DNA from 3 places in the Micromonospora sp. NPDC000316 genome. Region 3 is predicted to be linked to each of the others. Evidence: riboswitches for the same ligand, from Rfam matches in the RefSeq annotation. Region 3 holds a riboswitch; each other region holds the start of a gene.
The links. A riboswitch is a leader RNA that binds a small molecule or an ion and turns the genes downstream of it on or off. The one in region 3 is predicted to bind S-adenosylmethionine.
Positions count from the first base shown of each region.

Region 1: another riboswitch for S-adenosylmethionine. It lies ahead of ACFY2Q_RS17295 (NAD(P)-dependent oxidoreductase); the one in region 3 lies ahead of ACFY2Q_RS11825 (aminotransferase class V-fold PLP-dependent enzyme).
Region 2: another riboswitch for S-adenosylmethionine. It lies ahead of ACFY2Q_RS07805 (ABC transporter substrate-binding protein); the one in region 3 lies ahead of ACFY2Q_RS11825 (aminotransferase class V-fold PLP-dependent enzyme).

Region 1 covers NZ_JBIAZG010000007.1:187,016-192,058, forward strand. Annotated here, with positions in the region: gene ACFY2Q_RS17280 (SGNH/GDSL hydrolase family protein) at 1-229, shown strand, start outside; gene ACFY2Q_RS17285 (cellulose binding domain-containing protein) at 382-2,118, opposite strand; gene ACFY2Q_RS17290 (LacI family DNA-binding transcriptional regulator) at 2,651-3,691, shown strand; SAM riboswitch class IV at 3,873-3,983, shown strand; gene ACFY2Q_RS17295 (NAD(P)-dependent oxidoreductase) at 4,084-4,773, shown strand; gene ACFY2Q_RS17300 (nuclear transport factor 2 family protein) at 4,770-5,043, shown strand, end outside.
Region 2 covers NZ_JBIAZG010000002.1:707,209-712,251, reverse strand. Annotated here, with positions in the region: gene ACFY2Q_RS07810 (amino acid transporter) at 1-1,137, shown strand, start outside; SAM riboswitch class IV at 1,210-1,321, shown strand; gene ACFY2Q_RS07805 (ABC transporter substrate-binding protein) at 1,600-2,457, shown strand; gene ACFY2Q_RS07800 (amino acid ABC transporter permease) at 2,503-3,279, shown strand; gene ACFY2Q_RS07795 (amino acid ABC transporter ATP-binding protein) at 3,282-4,019, shown strand; gene ACFY2Q_RS07790 (Na+/H+ antiporter) at 4,050-5,043, opposite strand, start outside.
Region 3 covers NZ_JBIAZG010000004.1:202,757-207,799, reverse strand. Annotated here, with positions in the region: gene ACFY2Q_RS11830 (aromatic acid exporter family protein) at 25-1,260, shown strand; gene ACFY2Q_RS11825 (aminotransferase class V-fold PLP-dependent enzyme) at 1,265-2,527, opposite strand; SAM riboswitch class IV at 2,574-2,693, opposite strand; gene ACFY2Q_RS11820 (PrsW family intramembrane metalloprotease) at 2,718-4,199, shown strand; gene ACFY2Q_RS11815 (hypothetical protein) at 4,211-4,378, opposite strand; gene ACFY2Q_RS11810 (GroES family chaperonin) at 4,472-4,810, opposite strand; gene ACFY2Q_RS11805 (AI-2E family transporter) at 4,918-5,043, shown strand, end outside.

The sequences.
Region 1 (5,043 bases), on a different contig from region 3:
GATCAACGAGGGCATCAACCTGGTGGATGACATCATCAAGAGCGCCGCCCTGTCCGCCGGCTTCACCTTCGCTGACGTCCGGTCGAAGTTCGTCGGGCACCAACTGTGCAGCTACGGCGAGAAGTGGTTGCACGCCTTGAATTTCGCGAACATCGGCGTCTCCTACCATCCGACCGCGGCCGGACAGTCCGGCGGCTACTACCCGGTCTTCCGCTCCGTCGCCGGCTGACGTCGGGGCGCGCACGGGGGTAGCGCGTCGGGCTTCGGCCGGCGACACGGTAGGCCGTTAACACGAGCGACGGGTGGCGGACGACGTCACCTGGGCGGTCGAGCCTGTGGGTGCAGCCGATGAACCGCACCCACAGGCCCCGACCGGATGTCTCAGAGGGTGAAGACGAGCGTGGAGATGCTGCGTGCGCCGACGTTGATCGTGGCCTGACCGCCGTTGACACTTGTGGGTTGGCTTGCCGCGTTGGCGTTCTGCGAGGTGAGGTAGTGCTCGGCCCGGGTGACGTTCTGCGGGGCCTGGACCACTGCGTTGTTCACCGCGCTGTTCGACCTGTTGAGGATCACCAGGGTGATCTTCCCGTCGCCCTGGTAGGCGGTCACCTCAAGCGGCGACGCCTTGGAGTTCTTGGTCAGGGCGACGCGCTGGTAGCCGGGGCGCACGTACTTGGCGTACTGGGAGAAGGCGTACCCGCGCTTGAGCGGAGCGCCCGCGACGGTGCCGTACGCGGACTCGCCGTCACCGATGAAGGAGTAGTAACGCTTGCCGTACCACCAGATGTAGGCGCTCCAGTTGGCCTCCATCGACTTGTGCACCGTGCGCATGATGTCGTCGAGCGTCTCGTTCCAGACCGCCGCGTTGGCGGGGTTGCCCCAGATGTTGGAGCCGCCACCGTCTGCGGCGTGCAGGTTCCACTCGGTCATCCATACCGGCTTGTTGTGCTGCTCGGCCAGGGAGTATGGCCGCAGCCGGCCCGAGTCTTCGGTGCCGTACAGATGCCCGCCGATGTAGCCGATGTTGTTGCGGGCGGACGCGTCGTTGAGGGTCGGATCGGTGAAGTTGTAGTTCAGGTTCACGGCCTCGGCGACCATCAGCTTGGTGTTCTGCACCCTGGCGCCCTGGTCGCGGACGAATGTGCGCAGCTCGGTGCCGCTCCAGTCCATCGAGTCGTAGTCCGGGTGCCAGTCCGGCTCGTTCTGCACCGAGGTCACGTCGATGGTCACGCCCTGACCACGCATGTACTGCACGTAGCTGTTCAGATGGTTGGCGTAGTCGTCGTAGTAGTCGGTCCTCAACTTGCCGCCGTTGACCCGACTGTTGTTGGTCTTCCACGCCGCCGGCGCCGTCCACGGCGACGCGAGGATCTTCACGTTCGACCCCGACGCCTTCGCTGTCTTCAGCGAGTTCACGTGCGTCGCCCACTCACTGGACACCGGCGAGAGGCCGGTACGCACGATCGACAGCCCCAACTGGTTGGGGCCCATCCCGACAAGCGTCTGCGTCTCGGCCGTCGACCACGCGCTACCCCAGATCGACTGCGCGGCCCCGAACCCGTCGACGGTCTGGTATCTGGTGGCATTGTTGACAGTGATGTCCGCCGGCCCGTTCGGCGGTGGGGTCGTGGGGGGCGGGGTCGTCGGCGGCGGCGTGGTCGGCGGTGGTGACGTGGGCGGCGGCGAAGTCGTCGGTGCCGTGCCGCCGGTGCAGGCCACCCCGTTCAGCGCGAAGCTGGTCGGAGCCGGGTTGCTGCCGGTCCACGAGCCGTTGAAACCGAACGAGGTCGTGCCGTTGGTCGCGATGCCCCCGTTGTAGCTGACGTTTCTCGCGGTGACCGCCGCACCGCTCTGGGTCACCGTCGCGTTCCACGCCTGCGTGACGGTCTGCCCGGCACCATAGGACCAGGTCAACGCCCAACTCGTGATCGGGTCACCGAGATTCGTGATGGTGACGTTGGCCCCGAAGCCGTCCTGCCACTGTGACGACACGCTGTAGTTCACCGAACAGCCGGCGGCCGCGGCCCCGGCCGGCATCGCCACGGCGACCGCCGTCGAGGCCAACAGAACGGCACCGGCGGACATCAGGGCCGCGTTTGTCTTTCTCGATCTTCTCATCGACATCTCTCCTGGGTGTTTGGCCGCGACCCGTACGGCTCCCCGGCAGCGATCCATTGCCGCCGGGGAATCGATGTCGTGGCCAGGTGAGCTGACCAGATCGTCGTTAGCGCTAACATGTGCGGCCCGTCGCACCCAGCAGCGAACTCATCGACGTCTCGCTGGCGCCCGAGCTCCCGGACGGCGCGCCAGCTGTGCCCACATCGACTGTCGTGGATGGCGATATCACTCGTCAAGACGTGACCAAGAGGTTTCGCGAAAGTTTGGCCCGAGGCGCATGCCGGTCGACACCCTCGACCACGCTCGCTCCGGCACCCCTCGGGCGAGGATCAGCAGCCCGCCCGGCGCGAAACTACGCCATTGACCAGCTCGGATGCGGCCCCGCACCACATCGGATCTGCCGACCCCGCTCGATATCCGCGTCGGCTTACGTCGGAACGCGCGGGCACGAAATGTTGTCGTGAACATTTCCTAAGGTCAGGCGGTACGCGGCTGGCCGAGCATTCCGTGGTCCGCCCGTAGAATTCCTCTCGTGATCGAGGAAGGTCAAGGACGCCATGCCCGCAAGCCCTGGCGCGGTGACCTGCCCATCGCCACGATCGCCGAACTCGCCGGGGTCTCCCCGCCCACGGTCTCCAAGGTTCTCAACGGCCGAGGTGGTGTCGGCGAGCAGACCCGGCAACGGGTGGAGGCGCTGCTGCGCGACCACGGCTACCGCCGACGACAGTCCAGCGGTGCGTCCCTCTGCATCGAGGTCGTCTTTCACCAGATGCTGCCCTCGATCGCCATGGAGATCCTGCGCGGTGTCCAGGAGGTCGCCGGCACGAGGGACTGCACAGTCGGCTTCACCGATGTCCGACGACGCATACTGGCGGGCCAGCAGTGGGTGGAGCCCCTGCTCCTGCGCCAGCCGACAGCGGTCATCACCGCGTTCTCCCTGGTCACCGCCGATCACGGGAAGCGATTGACCGCCGCCGGCATACCGCTTGTCGCCATCGATCCGACCGTTGACCTGTCCCCCACGCCCGCTGTCGGGGCAACCAACTGGAGTGGTGCCCTCGCCGCCACTCGACACCTTCTCGACCTCGGCCACCGGCGGATCGGTGTGATCACCGGACCGGTCGACGACCTGGCCGCGCGGGCTCGCCTGGACGGCTTCCGGGCCGCGCTGGACTACGCCGACGTCCCGTTGGACGAAACCCTCGAACGGCGCGGTGTCTTCAGCTTCGACGACGGCCGTGAACTCGGCGCCCAGTTGCTCGCCCACTCCGCCCCGCCGACAGCCGTCGTCTGCGGCAACGACCTCCAGGCGCTTGGCGTCTACGCCGCGGCGCGGGCGTCACGCCTGCGGATTCCGGAGGACCTCAGCGTCATCGGCTTCGATGACATCGACCAGGCGGCATGGCTGACACCGCCCCTCACCACTGTGCGACAGCCGTTCGGTGAGATCGGTGCCACCGCGGCTCGGCTCGCACTGGCCCTTGCCGACGGCGGTCGCCTGGCCCAGGAACGATACGAACTCGGCACGACCCTCGTCGTGCGTGGCAGCACCGCGCCGCCTCCCACCCATTGATCCCTGTCGCGCGAGGAGATGCCCCGCGACGGCGGCCGGTTCGGACATCCGGCACCTGAACAGGCGATTCGAGGGCCAAGCAGGTGAAGGCAGTGGAAGTCACCGGCGGCGGAATTACCTACATCACAGATGGGATTTGCGTGTTACCTGTTCGGCGCGGGCCTGGTTATGGTCTGGGCTAGGTCCAGATGGCCAGCGCCAAGCCCCGGCTCGCTGGCAGGCAACCCTCGTCCGCGATGGGGTGCCCCGGGTGATGACCAGGCGCCTGCTTCCGCAGGCGCAATAGCGGACCTTCGCGGGTCCCGGCTTGGAAACATGCCCGCGCCAGCGGTCTACCTCCATTGAGCGAGATTTCCTGCCGGTTCGCGTTGTCCTGGCAGGAAGGAACAATTGTGAAGATCGCTGTATTCGGTGCCACCGGCAAGACTGGCCAGGAGATCATTCGGCAGGCCCTCGCCGGAGGACATTCCGTCGTCGCCCTGGCACGCCGCCCCGAGGCGCTGCCGATTCGGCACGAGGCGCTGCGGATCGTCGTGGGCGACGCCCGCAACGCGGACCACATCGCGGCTGTCATCGAGGGGCAGGACGCCGTCGTGAGCAGCCTGGGACGACCCGCCGCGGGCAGCACCCGGGCCGAGGTCGACGACAGCGAAGTGGTGGACGTCTGCACGGCCTCCACCAGGCACCTGTTCGCGCAGATGCCGGACGCGGGAGTACAGCGCATCGTGCTGATGAGCACGCACGGCGCCGGCAGCAGCAACGACGGTTCGCCGTACGTGGTGGCGCTGCGCGAACTGGTGGGCAACCGGGTCGCCGACAAGGACGACATGGAGGCGTTCATCGCCGCCAGTGACGCGCCCGTCGACTGGACCGTGATCCGCAACCCGCTGATCTACGACGGTCCGGCCGGGCAGCCGTACGGGGTCCACGAGAAGATCGTGCTTGACGACACCTCGAAGGTCACCTACACCGACCTCGCCGCGTTCACGCTCTCCGAGATCACCGAACCGAAGCACGTCGGCAAGATCCTGACCATCACCGAGCCGCTGACCGGCGAAGCCGGGCCCGGATCGCCGTCATGAGTCTCACGCCGGCGGCACTGGCCGACCGGGCCGGCATCACCGACGCGCTCAACGCGTACGCGCAGGGCGTCGACCAGCGCGACTGGGATCTCTATCGCAGCGCGTTCGCCACTGACGCGACTGTGGACGCGCTTATCGACGGCACCGGCCCGCGCTCGCCGGAGAGATTCCGCGACGAACTTGTCGACGCGTTCGACGACATCCGGCTCTCGGGCCAGCACGTGCTGAGCAACACGATCTTCCGGATCGACGGCGACACCGCGCACACGG
Region 2 (5,043 bases), on a different contig from region 3:
CGGCCGCTGGGTCGGATCCGGGGCGCGCGTCGGTTGCTCACCACCGCCGCCGCCACCATGAGCGTCTTTCTGATCACCAGCAGCGTGACCACCACAGTGCTGATCCCGCCCGAGGCGTTCCAGCCGGGCGGTCCGGCGAACGGGCGGGCGCTGTCCTATCTGGCACACCAGCACCTCGGCCAGGTGTTCGGCACGGCGTACGACCTGTCGACAATCGGGATCCTCTGGTTCGCGGGCGCCTCGGCGATGGCCGGCCTGCTCAACCTGGTCCCCCGCTACCTGCCCCGGTACGGCATGGCGCCGACCTGGGCCCGGGCGATCCGGCCGCTGGTGCTGGTGTTCACCGGGGTGGCGTTCCTGATCACGATCGTCTTCCGGGCAAGCGTCGATGCGCAGGGCGGCGCGTACGCCACGGGGGTCCTTGTGTTGATCACCTCGGCGTCGACGGCGGTGACCCTCGCGGCGCGACGGCGCCGGCAGCGCGGGCGCATGATCGCGTTCGGGATCATCGCTGTGGTGTTCGTCTACACCACTGCGGCGAACGTGGTGCAACGTCCCGACGGCGTGAAGATCGCCGCCTGCTTCATCGGCGCGATGATCCTGGTGTCGGCGCTGTCGCGGCTGATGCGGGCCTTCGAACTGCGGATCGACCGGGTCGATTTCGACCCGGACGCGGCGGCGTTCGTGGCCGAGCGCAGCGGGCGACGGATCCGCCTCATCGCGCACGAACCGGCGCGACGCGACCTGACCGAATACCGCGACAAGCTGGCGCAGACCATGGCGGACAACGACTTCCCCGACGACAGTGACGTCATATTCGTCGAGGTCCACGTCACCGACCCGTCGGATTTCGAGACCGGGCTGCTGGTGCGCGGCAGCGTGGCGCACGACCGGTTCCCGGTGCTCAGCCTGGCCAGCTCGTCGGTGCCCAACGCGCTGGCCGCCCTGCTCCTGGAGATCCGCGACCGCAGCGGACGACGCCCGCACATCTACTTCGAGTGGACCGAGGGTGGCCCGGCCCGCAACGTCCTGCGGTACCTGGCTTTCGGGCAGGGCGAGATCGCCTCGGTCACCCGGGAGATCCTGCGCCGCCAGGAGCCCGACCAGACCCGCCGGCCGCACGTGCACGCCGGCTGACCAGGCGACGGACGGTGAGCATGGTCATATCGGCTGGACGATCGGCCGGGCTCTGCTGCTAGCCTCGGCGCAGGTCATGAGTGCCAGCGCGAAGCCCCGGCTCGCTGGCCGGCAACCCTCCTCCGCGGTGGGGTGCCCCGGGTGAAGACCAGGCACCGGCAGCACGCCGGTGCAAGCGTGGCCTGGCACCCAGGTCAGCACAGACCCGGGAGACCTGATGCACATCCTCAGCACCGATCCACCCGCCCTCGGCGCGCACGTCCGCGCCGGTCGACCCTCGCCGGCACTGATTCGGCGGCGGCACGTGGACATGATGCGAGTGTGCAGCGCCGCCTGTCGCGGCCGCGCAGCGCACTAGCGCACGCCCTCTTTCCACGAACCACACAAGCGGTACGCCCTCATCGGGCGCACCGTCGGCGGCGCACGCCCATGGCCGCCAGACGCGACCCCTCGGAGACACTCATGCGATTCCTTCCTGCCCTGACCCGTGCCGCCGCCGTCGGCGTCGCCGCCATCCTGGCCGCGACCGCGCTCACCGCCTGCGGCTCCGACGATTCGTCGTCCGACGCCGACAGCAACCCGTACGGGCTGATCCAGGCCGGCGTGCTGCGCGCCGGCACGCTGTCGGACGCGCCGCCGAACGTGTACCTCAAGGACGGCAAGTTCACAGGCTTCGACAACGACCTGCTCACGGCGGTCGCCGACAAGATCGGCCTGAAGGTCGAGTTCGTCGGCACCGACTTCTCCGCGCTGTTGTCCCAGGTCAACAACCGCAAGTTCGACGTCGGCAGCTCCTCGATCACCATCACCGAGGCGCGGAAGAAGAACGTCGACTTCGGCAACGGCTACGACTTCAGCTACTTCGGCCTGGACGTTCCGGCCGGTTCGTCGATCACCGGCTTCGACCAGCTCGCCGGCAAGCGGGTCGTCGTGGTGCAGGGCACCGTCCAGGACGACTACGCCACCGCACAGAAGCTCGACCCGGTGCGGGTGCCGGACTACAACGGTGCGATCAACCAGCTCAAGGCGGGCACCGCCGACGCGTGGATCGCCCCGGCGGAGATCGGCGACAAGTTGGCGGCCGACAGCAACGGCAAGATCACGGTGGCGGCCAAGCAGCTCAGCAACGCCCCTACCGCGTACGCCGTGGCCAAGGGCAACGACAAGCTGCGCGAGGCGCTGAACAAGGGCCTCGACGAGGTCATCGCGGACGGCACGTGGAGCCGGTTGCAGTTGCAGTACTACCCGGGCCGGCCGGTCCCGGAGGACTTCAAGCCAGGCAGCGGCACGGTGGCAGTGCCGTCGCCGGCCGTGTCCTGACGACGTACCGGTGACGAGCGAGCAGGGCGGTAGGAGAGGCGACCGATGGATCCGTTGAGCACCCTGTGGGAGACGTTCTTCGACTGGGACGCCATGCGCGAGGCACTGCCCGACATGCTGACGGTCGGGCTGCCCAACACGCTGATCCTCGCGGTCTCCGCCGCCCTGCTCGGCTCGGTGCTGGGCCTGCTGCTCGCCGTCGCCGGCATTTCCCGCAGCCGGTGGCTGCGCTGGCCGGCGCGGGTCTACACCGACGTGTTCCGAGGGCTGCCGGCGGCGGCGACGATCCTGCTGATCGGCGTCGGGCTGGCCCCGCTGGGCATGCAGGTCTGGGGACCCGATCCGTACCCGCTCGGCATTCTGGCGTTGTCGCTGATCGCGTCCGCGTACATCGGTGAGATCTTCCGCTCGGGCATCCAGTCGGTGGAGGCCGCCCAACTGGAGGGCGCGCGGGCTCTCGGCTTCTCCTGGGCCGACTCGATGCGGCTGGTGATCATCCCGCAGGGCATCCGGCGGGTGCTGCCGGCCTGGGTGAATCAGCTCATCGCGCTGATCAAGGACTCCAGCCTTGTCTACTTCCTCGGGCTGGTGGCCAGCCAGCGGGAGCTGTTCCGGATCGGGCAGGACTACGCGGCAAACACCGGCAACCAGTCCGCGCTGCTGCTCGCGGGGCTCTTCTACCTCGCGTTGACAGTCCCGCTGACACACATCGTCAACTGGATCGACAGGCGCCTGCGCCACGGCCGGCCGGCGACCGCGCCGCCGGACGACGACGAGGACGAGTCGGCGCTGGCCGGCAGCACGGAAGGAGACCGGCGATGAGCATCGTGACGACCACATCGGTAAGCCTCGACGCGCGGGACGTCCACCTCGCCTTCGGGCCCAACCGGGTGCTGCGCGGCGTCGACCTGAGCGTGCCGCGCGGTGCGGCGGCCTGCGTGATCGGGCCCTCCGGCTCGGGCAAGTCCACTCTGCTGCGTACGCTCAACCGGCTGATCGAGCCCGACCGCGGCGACGTGCTGCTGGACGGGCGCAGCGTGCTCGGCGACGACCCGGACGCGCTGCGGCAGCGGGTGGGCATGGTCTTCCAACAGTTCAACCTCTTTCCGCACATGAGCGTGCTGCGCAACATCACCCTCGCGCTGCGCCGGCTGCGAAAGCTCGGCGAGGACGAGGCGGTGGCCGTCGCCCGCGCCCAGTTGGAGCTGGTGGGGCTCGCCGGCAAGGCCGACGCCCGGCCGACGCAGCTCTCCGGCGGTCAGCAGCAACGGGTGGCGATCGCCCGGGCGCTGGCGCTGCGACCCCAGGTGATGCTCTTCGACGAGGCCACCTCGGCGCTCGACCCCGAGCTGGTCAAGGGGGTGCTCGCGGTGATGGCCGACCTGTCCTCCGCCGGGATGACAATGGTGGTGGTCACCCACGAGATGGGCTTCGCCCGGCAGGTCGCCGACACCGTCGCCTTCATGGACCGGGGCGTGGTGCTGGAGGCCGGCCCGCCGGAGGCGATCTTCGAGGGGGCCGAGCATCCCCGGCTGCGTCGCTTCCTCGACCAGGTGCTCTGAAGGGCGCTGGGACCGCCCCGCAGGGCGACGTCAGTCCTCGGGGCCACGGCCCAGCAGCCGGATCTCCTCGTTGTCGAGCGCGGCCTGCAACTCCAGCAACACGAGGTCGTCGATCTCCCGGTTGTCGCGCAGCCGGGTGACCTCCCGGCGCTTGTGGGCGAGGACCTCGAGGCGCAGTCGGCGTTCCAGTTGGCGTTCCTCGGCGGTGTCGCCGTCGATCTCGTTGATGTCCGCCAGGTGCCGTTGGTACTCGGCCTGCAAACGGCGTACCGACTCCTCCCGGGCGCCGACCTCGGACGCGATGCGGGGCAGTTCGGCCAGGCCGACCTCGGTGGCCCGCATCTGGGCCCGCCGCAACTCGTCGGCACGTCCGGGGTCGCCGCCCAGTCCCGCCCAGCGCACCACAAGCGGCAGGGTGGTGCCCTGCACCAGCATGATCAGCACGATGACCAGTGCGGTGACGAAGATGATCAGATCGCGTTCGACGACCGGTCGACCGGCGACCGTCATCGTCGGGACGGCAAGCGCGGCGGCGAGCGAGACGGCCCCCCGGAAACCGGCCCAGCCGGCGACGGTCCCCACCCGCCAGCGGGACACTCCCGCGTTCTGGTCGTCCGTCATCCGGCGGCGCAGCAGCATCGCCGATTCGGCGGTCAGGTAGACGAAGAGCAGCCGGGTGCCGACGACTACCGACGTCACCACCACCACGATCACCAGGGCCCGCTGCGGCGACGTGCTGGTGATGCCCCGGACGGCCCGAGGGATCTGCGTACCGAGCAGGACGAACAGCCCGCCGTTGATGAGGAACGTGGACAGGTCCCAGAACGCGTACGCCAGCACCCGGGAGCGGGCGCGGATCACCCGTGGGCCTGCGTAGGCGAGGACCAGGCCGGCGACGACCACCGCGAGCACACCGCTTGCGTGCACCGCGTCGGCGAGCAGGAACGCGGCGAACGGCGTCAGCACGCTCAACGCGCCCTCGCGCAACGGGTCGTCGAGCCGCTTGCGGACCAGCACCACGGCG
Region 3 (5,043 bases):
GTGGCCCGGGACAAGAGACCTCCGATGGTGCGTCGTGCCCCGCTGCGGGAAGGGCTGGTGGACCTCGACGGCGCGCGTATCGCCGAGGCCACCGAGGAACTGCGCCATCGCGGCCGGGCCACCCTGCACGACCGGCTGCACCGGGTGCGGATGGCCGGTGGGCTGGCCGTGCAGGCCGGGCTGGCCGCCGGGCTGGCGTACCTGATCTCGCTCAAGCTGCTCAACAACCCGCAGCCGGTCTTCGGGCCGATCTCCGCGGTCGGCACCCTGGCGGCCTCGGTCGGCCAGCGGACCCGCCGGACCGTGGAGCTGATCCTCGGGGTGGCGATCGGAGTGGCCATCGGCGACTTCCTGATCTACCTGGTCGGGACCGGGGCGTGGCAGCTCGGCCTGGTGGTCACTGTGGCGATCCTGCTCACCATCTTCGCCGGCGCCAGCGTGTCCATCGTCATCCAGACGGCGGCCACGGCGGTGCTTATCGTGACGCTGAGCCCCTCCACCGAGGATCTGGAGATCCCGCGCTTCATCGACGCGTTCCTCGGCGGCGGGATCGCGCTGCTGGTGACGGCTGTGCTGCTGCCGCTGAACCCGCTGCGGGTGCTCAATCGGGCCGCCCGACCGGCGCTGGACCTGCTCGCCGACCAGCTCGACGCCTGCGCCGACGGGCTGCGCAAACGGGACCGCGATGCCACCCAGCGGGCACTGGAGCGGATGCGCGACAACAAGGAGGAGTTGGCCACCCTGTCCGAGGCGATCGAGGGCGCGAAGGAGACCGCCACGCTCTCCCCGGCCCGCTGGCACCGTCGCGGTGAGCTGACCCACTACGCGGAGGCCGCCGACCCGATCGACCGGGCGATGCGCAACACCGGCACCCTGATCCGCCGGTCCGTCACGCTGATCGAGGACTCCGAGCCCGTGCCGGATCCCATGCCGGACGGGATCGCGCACCTCGCCGAGGCGGTCCGGCTGCTCAAACAGCAGTTCGCGGCGGGCCAGGAGCCGCAGAAGGCACGGGAGCGGTCGCTGCGGGCGGTAAGCGAGGCCGGCCGGGCGTACGCCGCAGGGGTCGGCTTCTCGGGCAGCGTGGTGGTCGCCCAGATCCGGACGACGGCGAGTGACCTGCTGGTGGCCTCCGGGATCGAGCAGGAGGAGGCGAACCGGTGGATCCGCACCGCCTTCGGGGAGCAGGAGCGGCCGGTCGGTCAGCCGGCCGGGCCGGCCGAGGCGCCGAAGCCGCCCACCGCGCCACCCATCGGCTGAGCGCTCAGCCCAGCGTGGCCAGCGCCGCGAGCAGCCGGTCCACCTGGGCAGCGGTGCTGCCCAGGCCGATGCTGGCACGCAACGCGGTGGGTGGAAGATCCCGCCGACCGGTACGCGCCGCCGCGTCGGCGAGCAGCCGCCGGGCCAACGGGTGGGCACAGAACAACCCGTCCCGTACGCCGATCCGGTGCTCGGCGGCCAGCCGGGCGGCCACCTCCGCCGAGTCCCGCCCGGCGACCACGAACGAGACGATGCCGACCCGGGGCGCCTCGGGGCCGAAGGTGCGCAGCTCCACCACGTGCGGCAGGGCGGCGATGCCGGCGCGTAGCCGGGCCAGCAGCGCCTGCTCGTCGGCGGCCAGCGCGGCCCGGTCCGCGTTGCCCAGCGCCTCGCAGACCGCAGCCAGCGCCACCGCACCCAACAGGTTCGGCGTGCCACCCTCGTGCCGTGCCGGGCCGGTCGTCCAGGTCACGTCGTGGGTGGCCGGCCCGACGTGGCTTGTCGCGCCGCCACCGGACAGGTAGGGCGCGGCGGCGTCCAGCCAGTCCGAGCGGCCGATGAGGACGCCCGCGCCGAACGGGGCGTACAGCTTGTGGCCGGAGACGGCCAGGTAGTCCACATCGAGCGTGAGCAGGTCGACGGGGGCGTGCGGGGCGAGTTGCGCGGCGTCGAGGACGATCCGGGCACCGTGCCGGTGGGCCACCCGCGCCAGCTCGGCGACCGGCCACCGCTCCCCTGTCACGTTGCTGGCCCCGGTCACCGCGACAAGCACCGGCAGCGCCGGGTTGCTGTTCCGGCGCAGCTCGGTGAGGGCGGCGGCGAGAGCGCGTACCGCCTCGGCCGGGTCGGTGGGCACCGGCAGCCGGACCGAGCCGCGCGGCCACGGCAGCAGGTTGGCGTGGTGCTCACCGGCGAATGTGACAACCGTCGCGCCGGCCGGCAGGGCCCGAGCCAGCAGGTTGAGCGCATCCGTGGTGTTCCGGGTGAAGATCACGTGATCGTCGGCGCGGGCGCCGAAGAAGTCGCCGACCGTCTGCCGGGCCCGCTCGTAGTCGAGCGTGCAACGGCGCGACAGCGCGCCAGCGCCTCGGTGCACGCTCGCGTACCAGGGCAGCAGTTCGGTCACCGCGTCGGCCGCGGCCCGCGCGCACGGCGCGGTGGCCGCGTAGTCCAGGTTGATTTCGCCGGGTACGCCGAGCACGTCGAGCGGCGCCGCCGAAGCGGGAGCGGCGATCGTGGGCAGCGAGGGTACGAGGGTGACGGGCATGCCGGAGCCTCCGGGGTCAGGGACCCCTGGCGTTAGGCCGGGACGGGGTCCGCGCTTGCCCAGCACGCCGATCGGGCTGGGCCCGGTCATCACCCGGGGCACCCCACCGCGAACTGACGAGGGTTGCCGGCCAGCAAACCGGGGCTTCGCGCTGGCACTCGTGACCTGCCCAGCAGCATAGCGGCTGTGGATGCGCCCGAACCAGCCGGCGTCGGATGGCTACGCTGACCGCATGGCCGACACCCCGCCCGGTGCACCCCTGCCGTCGTCGCCGCCCGCGCCCGCGGCCCCGCCCGCAGGCGAGGCACCCCGGATGCCGCTGCGCCGACTCGGCTGGCGACGATTCCTGGTGCTGGCCGGGGTGGTGCTGCTCATCGCCGCGTGCGCGGTGTTCATGGTCTTCACGCTCGGCCAGTCGCTCGGCGTGCAGGCCCTGCTGGTCGGGGTGGTCGCCGCGATCCTGCCGGTGCCGGTGCTGGTCGCCTGCTTCCTCTGGCTCGACAGGTACGAACCGGAGCCGCTGAAATATCTGATCTTCTGCTTCGCCTGGGGAGCTTTCGTCTCCACGGCGGCCTCGCTCACCGTCAACGAGTTCGCCGCCGGCCGGTTCGCCGACTGGGGGCTGCCCGCCGCGCTCACCGGGGTGCTCGTGGCACCGTTCATCGAGGAGTTGACCAAGGCCCTCGGCCCGATCCTGCTGCTCGTGTTCCGCCGCCGGGAGTGGTCCGGGATCACCGACGGGCTTGTCTACTGCGGGCTCTCCGCGGTCGGCTTCGCCATGGTGGAGAACATCCTCTACCTGGGCGGGTACGGCTACGCGGCAGGCGCCGACCGGTACGGCCCGGCGACCGGCACCCAGCAGGTCATCGCCATCTTCATCGTCCGGATCCTCCTGTTCGGGTTCGCCCATCCGCTCTTCACCTCGATGACCGGTGTGGGGCTGGGCATCGCGGCCCGGACGGCCGACCGTCGGGTCCGGGTGCTCGCCCCCATCGCCGGCCTGCTGCTGGCGATGATCCTGCACGGCACCTGGAACCTGCTGCCCACGCTGACCCAGGCCACCGGCGAAGCAGTGATCATGTTGTACGGCTTCCTCGGCCTGATGGTCCCTGTGTTCTTCGGCATGGTGGGGCTCGCGCTGTGGCTGCGCGCGTGGGAGGGCCGGCTCACCGAGCGGAGACTGCCGGACTACGTGCGGGCAGGCTGGCTGAGCCCACCCGAGGTGGCCGCGCTGAGCAGCCTCGGCCGTCGGCACGCGGCCCGCAGTTGGGCGCGCCGGGTGGCAGGCGACGCCGGTGTCCGGGCGATGCGGGGCTACCAGTTCTCCGCCACCCGGCTGGCGCTGCTGCGCGACGGAACGCTTCGTGGCCTGGACCGCAAGCCCGCCGACCAGGAGCGGACCGCTGCCGAGGAGCGGCAACTGCTGGACGCGATCACCGCGTACCGGTCGTTCTTCGTGGGTCGGGACCCGCAGGCTCCGGTGGGGGTCTGGGACGGTAGCCGATACCACCTGCGCTTCCCGGACGGTACGCAGCGGCCGGTGGCCGCACCCGACGAGCCGGTGGTGCCGATTCCGGTGGTGCTGGCCCCGCCGCCGCCCCCGATGGGCTATCCGCCGCCCGGCTGGCACGGCGCGCGTCCCGTGGCGCCCTGGCCGCCCGGTCGTCCCTGACGGCTGGGGGTTCAGGTCATCAGGGTGGTGAGGAAGTCACCGAGCCCCTGGGCCATCGCCACGAGCATCGCCCCGATCGCCTTGAACAGCTGCGCGGCGCCGTCCGGTCGGAACGCCATGAAGTAGATCAGGAACGCGACACTGCCCCAGGTCAGCAGCTTCTTCACGAATACCGGCATCGTCCCTCCCCAGGGCAACGGTCGCCGGCTGGCTTCCCGCCGTGCGGCCGGGCAAACGGCACGCGCCGCCGCAGGTGACCCGGGAGGTGCGTCCTAGAGGTAGAGGCCCGTGGAGTTGTTCTCGATCCGCTCGGCCGCCACGGCGTGCACATCGCGCTCCCGCAGCAGCACGTACCCGCGGCCGTGCAGCTCGACCTCGGACCGGTCGTCGGGGTCGAACAGCACCCGGTCGCCGGAGACGATGGCGCGGACGTTGGGCCCCACGCCGACGGCGGTGGCCCACGCGAGGCGCTTGCCGACCGCTGCGGTCGCCGGGATGACGATGCCGGCGGTGGAGCGCCGCTCGCCCTCGCTGCCGTCCATCCGCACCAGCACGCGGTCGTGCAGCAGGCGGATCGGCAGGCCGGAGTCGAAATCCTGGTCGGCGGTCACGGGGAGACGCTACCGTGTCGCCGGTGGCCGGCTGCCGGTGGTTACGCCCGAGGTGGATGGGGCACTGTGTGGCGGAACTGCCCTAGTGTGTCGGGAACGGATGTGCGCTGTCCGGCCTGTCGCCGCGGGGGCGGATTGGTTCTTTCTGCCAGGAGGTGCGCTTGAGCCGCTTCGAGCCGGTACGCGGGCGGCTGCGCCGTGCCTACCAGTCGACCCGGGAGTCGGTACGCACC